Regions from separate parts of the Jeotgalibacillus aurantiacus genome, predicted to be linked through region 1. Evidence: riboswitches for the same ligand, from Rfam matches in the RefSeq annotation. Region 1 holds a riboswitch; each other region holds the start of a gene.
The links. Region 1 has a riboswitch for S-adenosylmethionine ahead of H7968_RS11450 (methionine ABC transporter ATP-binding protein). Riboswitches for the same ligand answer to the same signal wherever they lie in the genome.
Positions count from the first base shown of each region.

Region 2: linked by a shared signal. The riboswitch ahead of H7968_RS02735 (2,3-diketo-5-methylthiopentyl-1-phosphate enolase) and the one ahead of H7968_RS11450 (methionine ABC transporter ATP-binding protein) in region 1 are both predicted to bind S-adenosylmethionine.
Region 3: linked by a shared signal. The riboswitch ahead of H7968_RS15875 (Na+/H+ antiporter NhaC family protein) and the one ahead of H7968_RS11450 (methionine ABC transporter ATP-binding protein) in region 1 are both predicted to bind S-adenosylmethionine.
Region 4: linked by a shared signal. The riboswitch ahead of sfnG (dimethylsulfone monooxygenase SfnG) and the one ahead of H7968_RS11450 (methionine ABC transporter ATP-binding protein) in region 1 are both predicted to bind S-adenosylmethionine.

Region 1 covers NZ_JACNMS010000003.1:348,358-350,559, reverse strand. Annotated here, with positions in the region: SAM riboswitch class I at 548-653, shown strand; gene H7968_RS11450 (methionine ABC transporter ATP-binding protein) at 793-1,821, shown strand; gene H7968_RS11445 (methionine ABC transporter permease) at 1,811-2,202, shown strand, end outside.
Region 2 covers NZ_JACNMS010000001.1:581,025-583,226, reverse strand. Annotated here, with positions in the region: gene H7968_RS02740 (2-hydroxy-3-keto-5-methylthiopentenyl-1-phosphate phosphatase) at 1-98, opposite strand, end outside; gene H7968_RS02735 (2,3-diketo-5-methylthiopentyl-1-phosphate enolase) at 103-1,320, opposite strand; SAM riboswitch class I at 1,726-1,836, opposite strand; SAM riboswitch class I at 2,019-2,142, shown strand.
Region 3 covers NZ_JACNMS010000006.1:86,291-88,492, reverse strand. Annotated here, with positions in the region: gene H7968_RS15875 (Na+/H+ antiporter NhaC family protein) at 1-999, opposite strand, end outside; SAM riboswitch class I at 1,118-1,220, opposite strand; gene H7968_RS15870 (MFS transporter) at 1,303-2,202, opposite strand, start outside.
Region 4 covers NZ_JACNMS010000001.1:777,634-779,835, forward strand. Annotated here, with positions in the region: gene sfnG (dimethylsulfone monooxygenase SfnG) at 1-976, opposite strand, end outside; SAM riboswitch class I at 1,202-1,303, opposite strand; gene H7968_RS03640 (hypothetical protein) at 1,403-1,615, opposite strand; gene H7968_RS03645 (bacteriorhodopsin) at 1,722-2,202, opposite strand, start outside.

The DNA.
Region 1 (2,202 bases):
TTTATAGATATTTGTGCAAATGAAAACCGGGAAGGATTTCCCCTTCGCTTTCCACGGCCGGGCGGTGAACCCCTTGTGCTACGCACAACGGTTTCACCTGTCCCTCCTCCGCCGTAGGAGTCTCCGGGGAAATCCTTCCCTCTTTTTGATTAATTAAAATCCGTATTAAAAAGTGTAATAGTTAAGAGAACTGCTAAAACATTCACAATTGAGTTAAAACTCTTCCAGCTTATTAAACAACACCCATCAAAAAACTCCTGCGAAAGCAGGGGCTTTTCATGATTTTGACTACCAATCTGTTGATTTTTAAAAATGTCCTAGCTCATCATGTTCCGTTGATCAACGAAGATATCAAAGGGCTGGGACCATCCGTAGACTCCTGTGGCGGAAAGGGACAGGTGAAACCGACTGGGCGAAGCTCAGGCGGGTTCACCGCCCGGCCACGGAAAGCGGAGGATGGTCCCCGCCCGTTTTTTCTGAAATACAGGGTTGACAATCTTATTTCAGCATAGTAAAGTAAGTGACAACATTTGAATAGAACGATTTCTTCTTATCCAGAGAGGTGGAGGGACTGGCCCTATGATACCTCGGCAGCGGACTTATTAATAAGCACCGTGCCAACTCCAGCAGGCGATTTGCCTGACAGATGAGAAGAGTGTTTGCGATAAGCAGCCTCTTCTTGTTTTGCAGGAAGAGGCTTTTTTCTGTTTCTTCCTGAATAAAGCAGGATAATATTTTTAACTTTAATCCGATTAAACAGCCCTGAAAACATATATTTAGAGGAGGATCCTGATGATTCAATTTGAAAACGTTAAAAAAACATACGGTGAAGGCCAAGAGGCTGTTCATGCACTGAAAGGGATCGATTTGACCGTGGAGACGGGTGAAATCTATGGCGTCATCGGCTTCAGCGGTGCAGGAAAAAGTTCACTTATACGCTGTGTGAACTGGCTTGAACAACCAACAGAAGGAAAAGTCCTGATTCATGGACAGGATTTAAACAGCCGCTCCAAACAGGAAATCAGAACGATTAGAAAAGACATCGGGATGATCTTTCAGCATTTTAACCTATTGAACTCTAAAACTGTTTTTCAGAATGTCGCGACTCCCCTGCTGCTCAGCCGGGAGCCGAAAGATAAAATCCGGAACAGAGTAACAGAGCTGCTGGACTTTGTCGGTCTCGGAGATAAGGCAGATCAATATCCTGACCAGTTATCCGGTGGGCAAAAGCAGCGTGTCGGTATCGCCCGGGCCCTTGCCACCAACCCTTCCATCCTGTTATGTGATGAAGCGACTTCAGCGCTTGATCCGCAGACGACCCAGTCGATTCTGGACCTGCTGAAAAAAATCAATAAAGCGTACAACATCACGATTTTGATCATCACGCATGAGATGACTGTCATTCGGGAGATATGCGATAAAGTTGCAGTCATCGAGGAAGGAATCATTAAAGAAAAAGGGACTGTTTTTGAAGTCTTCACGAACCCGCAGCACCCTACAACAAAACGGTTTGTACGTTCCGTCATGAATGATCAGTTACCTGAAAGTATTGTCAGGGAGCTTGAAAAGAAGAGCTTCAAGAACGTTTACCGGATCCAGTACACAGGGCATTCCGCCGGATCCCCCCTTCTTTCGAGACTTTCACGGAAGTTCAATCTGGATGTCAATGTACTTTACGGAAACATTACCGAACTGCAGGACATCCCGTACGGCAATCTGATTGTAGAATTCGATGGACAGCAGTCTGATATTCAAAAAGCACTGCATTATATCCAACAGGAAAATGTGTATGTAAAGGATGTGACCCGACATGCTGGTTAATACAGATCAAATCATTGAAGCACTTTGGGAAACACTGGCCATGGTCGGCTTTTCCCTCCTCTTCTCCTCACTGATCGGATTTCCGCTAGGGATTCTGCTTGTCGTGACGAGAAAAGGACATTTACTTGAGAATACAGCTGTTTTTAACGTTTTAAACGGCGTGATTAACGTCTTTCGCTCGATTCCGTTTATCATCCTGATGGTTGCCATTATACCGATTACAAGACTGATTGTAGGAAGTTCAATCGGGACAGCAGCTGCTGTTGTACCACTTGTTTTTTACGCTGGTCCTTACATCGCGCGGCTTATCGAAAACTCTCTTTTAGAAGTTGATAAAGGTGTCATCGAAGCTGCAGAAGCAATGGGTGCAACACCGGGCCA
Region 2 (2,202 bases), on a different contig from region 1:
GGCTCCCAGCCAGGAGGATTAAAGTGACGCATGATGGAAATAATGTTGTCTGATTTTGTAATCGTCCCATCAAAGTCGCAAAAAATCATTTTGGACATGCCTTTACCCCCAAAGTGCCAGTGCTTTTTCAAGCTCCGGAGATTTAGAGGCAGCTGTTTGAAGGCTGCCACCTGCAACGACTTCATCAATCGCATCACGGAAGGCTTTCGCTCCGGCAGCTGCTCCGTCCGGATGACCGTGAATACCGCCGCCTGCATTGATAATCGAATCTGTGCCAAAGTCCTCGATCAGCTGAGGAACAAGTCCGGGGTGAATGCCGGCAGATGGAACAGGGAATGCCCGTTTCAGTCTGCTGTCAGAGCGAAGTGCATCTCTGATCGCCAGTGTTTCACTTTTTTCCATAGCCACACTGCCGTATGGAGAAGGGAACAGGACAAAATCAGCTCCGGCAAGTCTCAACAGCTTACCTAACAGTACCTGGTTTGAAATACCGTAAAGGGGTGAAGCCGTCAATGCACCGGACACAGCAGGGTGCGCCATGATCGGCACATGAATGTCCGGGTCTTCAGCGAGACTTTGCAGGGTATCAAGACCGTAAGCAAAAACGTTAAATAGTAACGCATTCGCTCCCAGTTCAACCGCACGCTTCGCTTTGTCTTTTAAATCAAACGTTCTTCCGGAAAGATTGACTGCATACAGTGTACGGTGTCCGGAACGCTCATATTCTTGGTTTAGTACCTGCACGCCAAGTTCCACCCGTTTTTCAAATGGTGTAAGTGGATTGTCAAACAGAATTTCATCATCCTTCACAAGATCCACACCACCGGCAGCCTGCGCGCGAAGCTGTTCAGTAAAAAGATCAGTGCCGCGTCCGATCATACCTTTGAAAATGCTCATCAGGAGCGGACGGTCGTGAACATTTAATGTTTGTCTGATGGTCTCAATGCCAAACTGTGGTCCAGGGAACTGTTTTTCAAGCTCTGTGTCCAGCTCAATATCAATCAGCTTCACTTCCCCGTCCAGGGACAGCTTTCCGAAAATCGTTGTTAAAATCGCCGGAATATCAGAGCTGAAATTTGCAGCCGGATACGCAATTTTGATCAGGCCTGCTTTTCGTTGTCCTAAATGAGAAGCTGATTCCAGTGCGGGAACCTCCTGAACAGAAAGCACCTCACCCTTATGTTTCTTTAACTGCTCCTGATCCACAGCCGGAAGGTCGGTCCATGATCCAACCGTCAAGCCGAGGGCAATCGACTCTGCCTTTTTCTCTAAGTTGCCTTTCGCATCGTGTACAAGGTATGTAGCCGTAATCTGAGACATGATAAGCATCCTTTCAGTGATAAAATCAGTATTTTGAGAGCGGTGGGGACTGAACAATACAATGATAAGTTGGAACGATACAAATATGATTCGGATCAGTACAAAAAGGGTGAGGAACAGTACAAAAATGAAGGTGTGAAGTCGTATCAGTACAAAAAAATCTTCATTCGATTGAATTAAGCAGTGAAACAGTACAATAAAAAGCTGATTCGATACAATAACTCACTCAAACAGTACAAATCCCTTCGGCACTGTTCACCCACCTGACTAAGCAAGATCCAGCTGACTTCGTTCACCCACCTGTTTAAGACAAATCCATATACGCGTTCATTCACCCATCACAATATGAATAAACAAAAAGTCCGCTCCAAAAGAGGAAGCGGACATTTACAGTAAACGTTCTTCCTCTTATCCTTCAGCCATTGCTGTGAGAATTAGCACCTTGAATCAGCGGTTAAGCTGAAACAGGTTGCCGGGTTTCATCGGGCTCGTCCCTCCACCTGCTCTTTATAAGAGTTCATACGTATTCAGTTGGAATTAAATTCATGTTTCGAATTATCGCAAAAAAAATTGTGCAGGTCAATAACTTTTCAGAAAAAATTTTTTATTTAAAAAATGCGTTGACAAAATGGAATCCTATTCCGTAAACTTGCAATTATGAATTTCAAATGAACCAGAAAACACCAACTGAATACCTTCTCTTATCGAGAGTTGGCTGAGGGAATTGGCCCTGTGAAGCCCGGCAACCGGCCCTGTTTACCATTTTGGTAACAGGGACACGGTGCTACATCCAACAGACATTTTTTGTCTGAGAGATAAGAGGTCGAATCCGATTTATTCTGCCTCTTTCTATCATGGAAAGAGGCTTTTTTATTGTTAATC
Region 3 (2,202 bases), on a different contig from region 1:
GAGGCCGGCAATCCCTGCCTCTCCACCGCGCTTGGAATTGACTCGTTTTGTAACAGACTGAAGCAGAAATTCAATGCCGCCATTCTGTTTGATGAGTTCCACCAGTCCACCAAGTAAAATCGCAATCATCGCAAGCTCAAACATATTAGAGAATCCTGTTCCAATCAGTTCGATCAAGGTCAGCAAACTGAATTCACCAAGTCCTAGACCTACAATTCCAGCAAAAATAATACCGCCAAGCAAAACAAGAATGACGTTTGCTCCTGCAATCGCAAAGATCAGTACGCCTAAATACGGAAGCACCTGCAGGAGATTATAAGGATTCGATTCCTCCAATGAGGCACTTGATCCCGTTGTCATCACAGCGAAAATGATTGCTGTAATGATCGCAGCCGGAAGAACGATTTTAACATTTGCTTTAAACTTATCCTTCATCTTCGTTCCCTGCGTGCGTACTGCTGCAATGGTCGTATCTGAGATAATGGACAGATTATCACCAAACATCGCGCCACTCACAATCGCACCCATCGCCAGCGCAACACCGATATCTGTCTGCTCTGATACACCAAGTCCGATCGGTGCCAGCGCCACAATCGTACCTGTAGAAGTCCCCATAGAAATAGAGATAAAACATCCTATAATAAATAATCCGACGATCAACAGATTCTGCGGTAAAAAGGACAGTCCAAGATTGACCGTCGAATCTACTGCACCAGCACCATCAGCAACGGATGCAAAAGCTCCTGCTAAAAGAAAGATAATGACCATCAAAATAATATTCGGATGACCTCCACCCTTAGACAGCTGCATCACCTTCGTCTGAAAATCAGTTTTGCGATTCATCAGTAAGGCGACCAAAATCGCAATAAATAAAGCAACCAGCACAGGCATTAAATAAAAATCACCCGTGATTACACCTGAACCAATAAATAATAAAATAAATATGCCAAACGGAATCAGAGCAAGCGGATTACTCTGAGGTATTTCCTGATTCGTCATAAGAATGCACCTCCAACCTTTTGTTTTAACAAATCCTATAAACTTCAAACCTGCGGCCAAACAAAAAAGCTTCTCCCATAAGAAAAGGAAGAAGCTTTTAATCAAAAGCAAACCACTTTTCTTATCTCCCAGGCTCATGCCTGCTGGAATTGGCACAGTACTCATCCAAGTCTGCTGCCGAGGCTTCAAAGGGCCAGTCCCTCCACCTCTCTTCATAAGAAGGTCTTGCAGGTATTTAATTTATTGTTGAATGATAAAAGATTTAAAAAAGGATGTCAACGGATCTTGATAACTTCGGAAGATTCATATTATTTCGTCGCTGATTACCTGAGCGGCTGAAACCGTTTCCTTCCATAATACATTTCTAAGGGTAAAAGCAACCATCCCTATAAGCAAGCAAAATAACCCCACAAACATAAAAACCGCACCTGCACCGAATAACCTGACAAGTATCCCACCGATTAATGGGCCAACTACAACACACAAGCTGCATATGGTCTGATTAATACCTGATACTCTCCCAATATTCTCTTTCGAAGTATGCTTATGGATGATATATTGAAATCCCACCGAGTATAAACCCACACCAAGACCAATGATAGCACCGAAAATGATGGGCTGCCATAAAGGGAATCCTGCCTCAAGTAATCCAATTCCTCCAAATCCAATTCCAACGCAGGCAAGACTTCCACCCATGAGCCAACCGTAATCCCGCAGATTTGAAAATCGATTTAACAGCACAATCATGACAACGGCACCCGCTCCGGAAGAGGCAAACAGATAACCGATTAATTCAGGTTGATCAGGTGACAGCTCTCTGAACCATGTAGTGAATTGAATATCAATCATCTGGATTGTAAGTAAACCTAAAAAAGCGAGCATAAAGCTGACCCATAGTGGACGGCTGGTAAAAATGATCAGCCAGCCTTCACGCCATGAAATCCAAAAATCACCTCTATTATTGTGAGCCATAGCATAAGAATCTTTTTCAAACACTGAATATTCTCTTCTCATACTGAATAAAACAAAACACGAAATAATGAGCATTATTGCGTTGATCAAAATACATATTTGCGGTGATACTGCTCCTGCTATCACTCCTCCAATTAACGGTGCTGCAATTTTAGAAAACTGCAGCATGATTCCATTTAAAGAAAAAGCCTGGAAAAGCTGATGCTCTGGCACCACCTCTTTTACCATCCC
Region 4 (2,202 bases), on a different contig from region 1:
TGAGATCCACGCCTATTTTTTTCAGTTCAATGATACGGTCTGCCACCTGTTCAGCAGTTCCAATCAGACCTGTTTTGAAGCCGTCATTGTATTGTACGAGATCCTCAAAAGTAGAATTTGCCCACATACCATCCTTTTCCTTCGTCGCCTGCCCCGCTTCTTTTACTGCGTTACGAAAGCCTTCAACAGCTTCAGTATCTGCATTGGATACAATATCACGAAGCAATTGCACTGCCTCCTCCTCAGTATCTCTCACGATCGCAAAACCATTGACAGCAAATTTGACAGTCCTGCCTTCTTTTTCAGCAAGTGCTCTTACTTCTTCGATTTGTTTTTGAAAACCTTCAAGTGTATTCCCATTCATAAAATAATAATCTGATACCCGTGCAGCCATTTGCTTGGCAGCTGCCGAATTTCCTCCCTGAAAAATAGGCAGGTTTCCACCCTGTTCAGGCTTTGGTTTAAGCGGTGCATCATTAATACGGTAAAAGTCGCCTTTAAAGGTTGTCGTTTCCTCTGTCCACAACGAACGTAGTACGCGGGCAAATTCCTCTGAACGACGATATCGCTCATCATGATCCAGCCAGTGCTCCCCATAACCGATAAATTCCTGTTTAAACCACCCACTCACAATATTCACAGCAGCACGGCCGTTACTAATGTGATCCAGCGTGGCTAGCATTTTAGCATAGACAGCAGGATGCCATAGACCCGGGTGAACTGCAGAAATCAGCTTTAATTTCTTCGTGACTGATGCAAGCGCAGAACCAAGCGTAATGGCCTCCAGTTGATATTCGGCACCATAGCTTGCGAAAAAACGGGTCTGTAACAGAGCATAATCATATCCCGATTCTTCTGCAATTTGTGCATAACGTTTGTTGGCTTCAAAGCTCCAATCCGTTCTTTGAGGCAGTTTTGATACGACTAATCCCCCACTGACATTGGGTACCCAATAGGCAAATTGTAGTGTTGTCATTCAAATCGTCTCCTTTACTTATGTTGTAAATAGACGAACATCCTATGTGAGTGATAATCTAAAATAGATGACCAGGGATGTCCGTTCCGAATGCAAGCGGACTCTTTCATCAAGAGGAGAGGTGTGGCAGCACCTCTTTTTGTTTTGTCAAAAATTCATCAGTTAAAATAAAAACCCCCTCTATCTGCAGATGATAGAAGGGGCGGCACAGTAAAGATCCTCACCTTCTCATCTTCGGAATATCTTCCTCTGAATTTGGCACCGTGCAGCAGGCTGCTGGTTGCCGAGGCTTCGCAGGGTCAGTCCCTCCACCTCTCTTGATAAGAAGTCTTGCTATAAAATTATAATCCCTATCATAAAGATAGGATTTAACGAAGTCAACTGTTTTTTGAAAATTGAATTATTATCGGATCGTTCATCGAAGCTTTAAGGAATCATTTCTCCGAAAACCGCTATAAATCCCAGAGCTAAAACAGCATATATTCCTGTTCCAACGCAGCCTGTGATCACTGTGTATAAAATAAAGGCCTCACGTGTGATCCTCTCACTTCGGTATGCTGTTCTGTAAAGGCGAAACAAGTTGAACATGGTTACGAACACAATCACCGCTGCTCCAAGACTGACTATCATAACTTCCATTCCCGGCACCCCCATCCAAACGCGCACTTCGTTTTTCTACTGCTCATGATCAGGAAAAGTTTCACAAATAAAAAAAGAGCACCCATCAGGATGCTCCTCCACACATTTATGAAAGCTGAGATTTCTTTACAGCAGACATGGTTTTTACTGCAAAGAATGCCACGAGTCCAAATCCAACCTTGTTGATCAAGTCCGCAAAGTTATAAATTAATTCACGCACCAGCTGAACCTCCACCCCTGATGCAAACAGTGTGACAGCATAGCCGATTGGATAAATTGCCCAGCCAATCAGGATGAACAGACGCATCTGCAGCAGCGCTTTTCGAATAGGCGCCGGCTTGTCCATCGCAGCCTTCGTCACATTTGTGAACAGCAGATAAATAATATACAGCCAGGCAATACAGCCGATGACATAACTCCAGAGTCCAAGCTGAGTAAAGCCTCCTGCTATATTGATAGAGGATTCACCGATATAACCAGCAATAATCATAATGATGTCAGCAATAATTAATGATGCAAGGAGTGTGCGGCTTGCCTTCCCTTTAAGCCCGAGTAAAAGCGGAAATTTCACAAGGAGTAACGGTGTT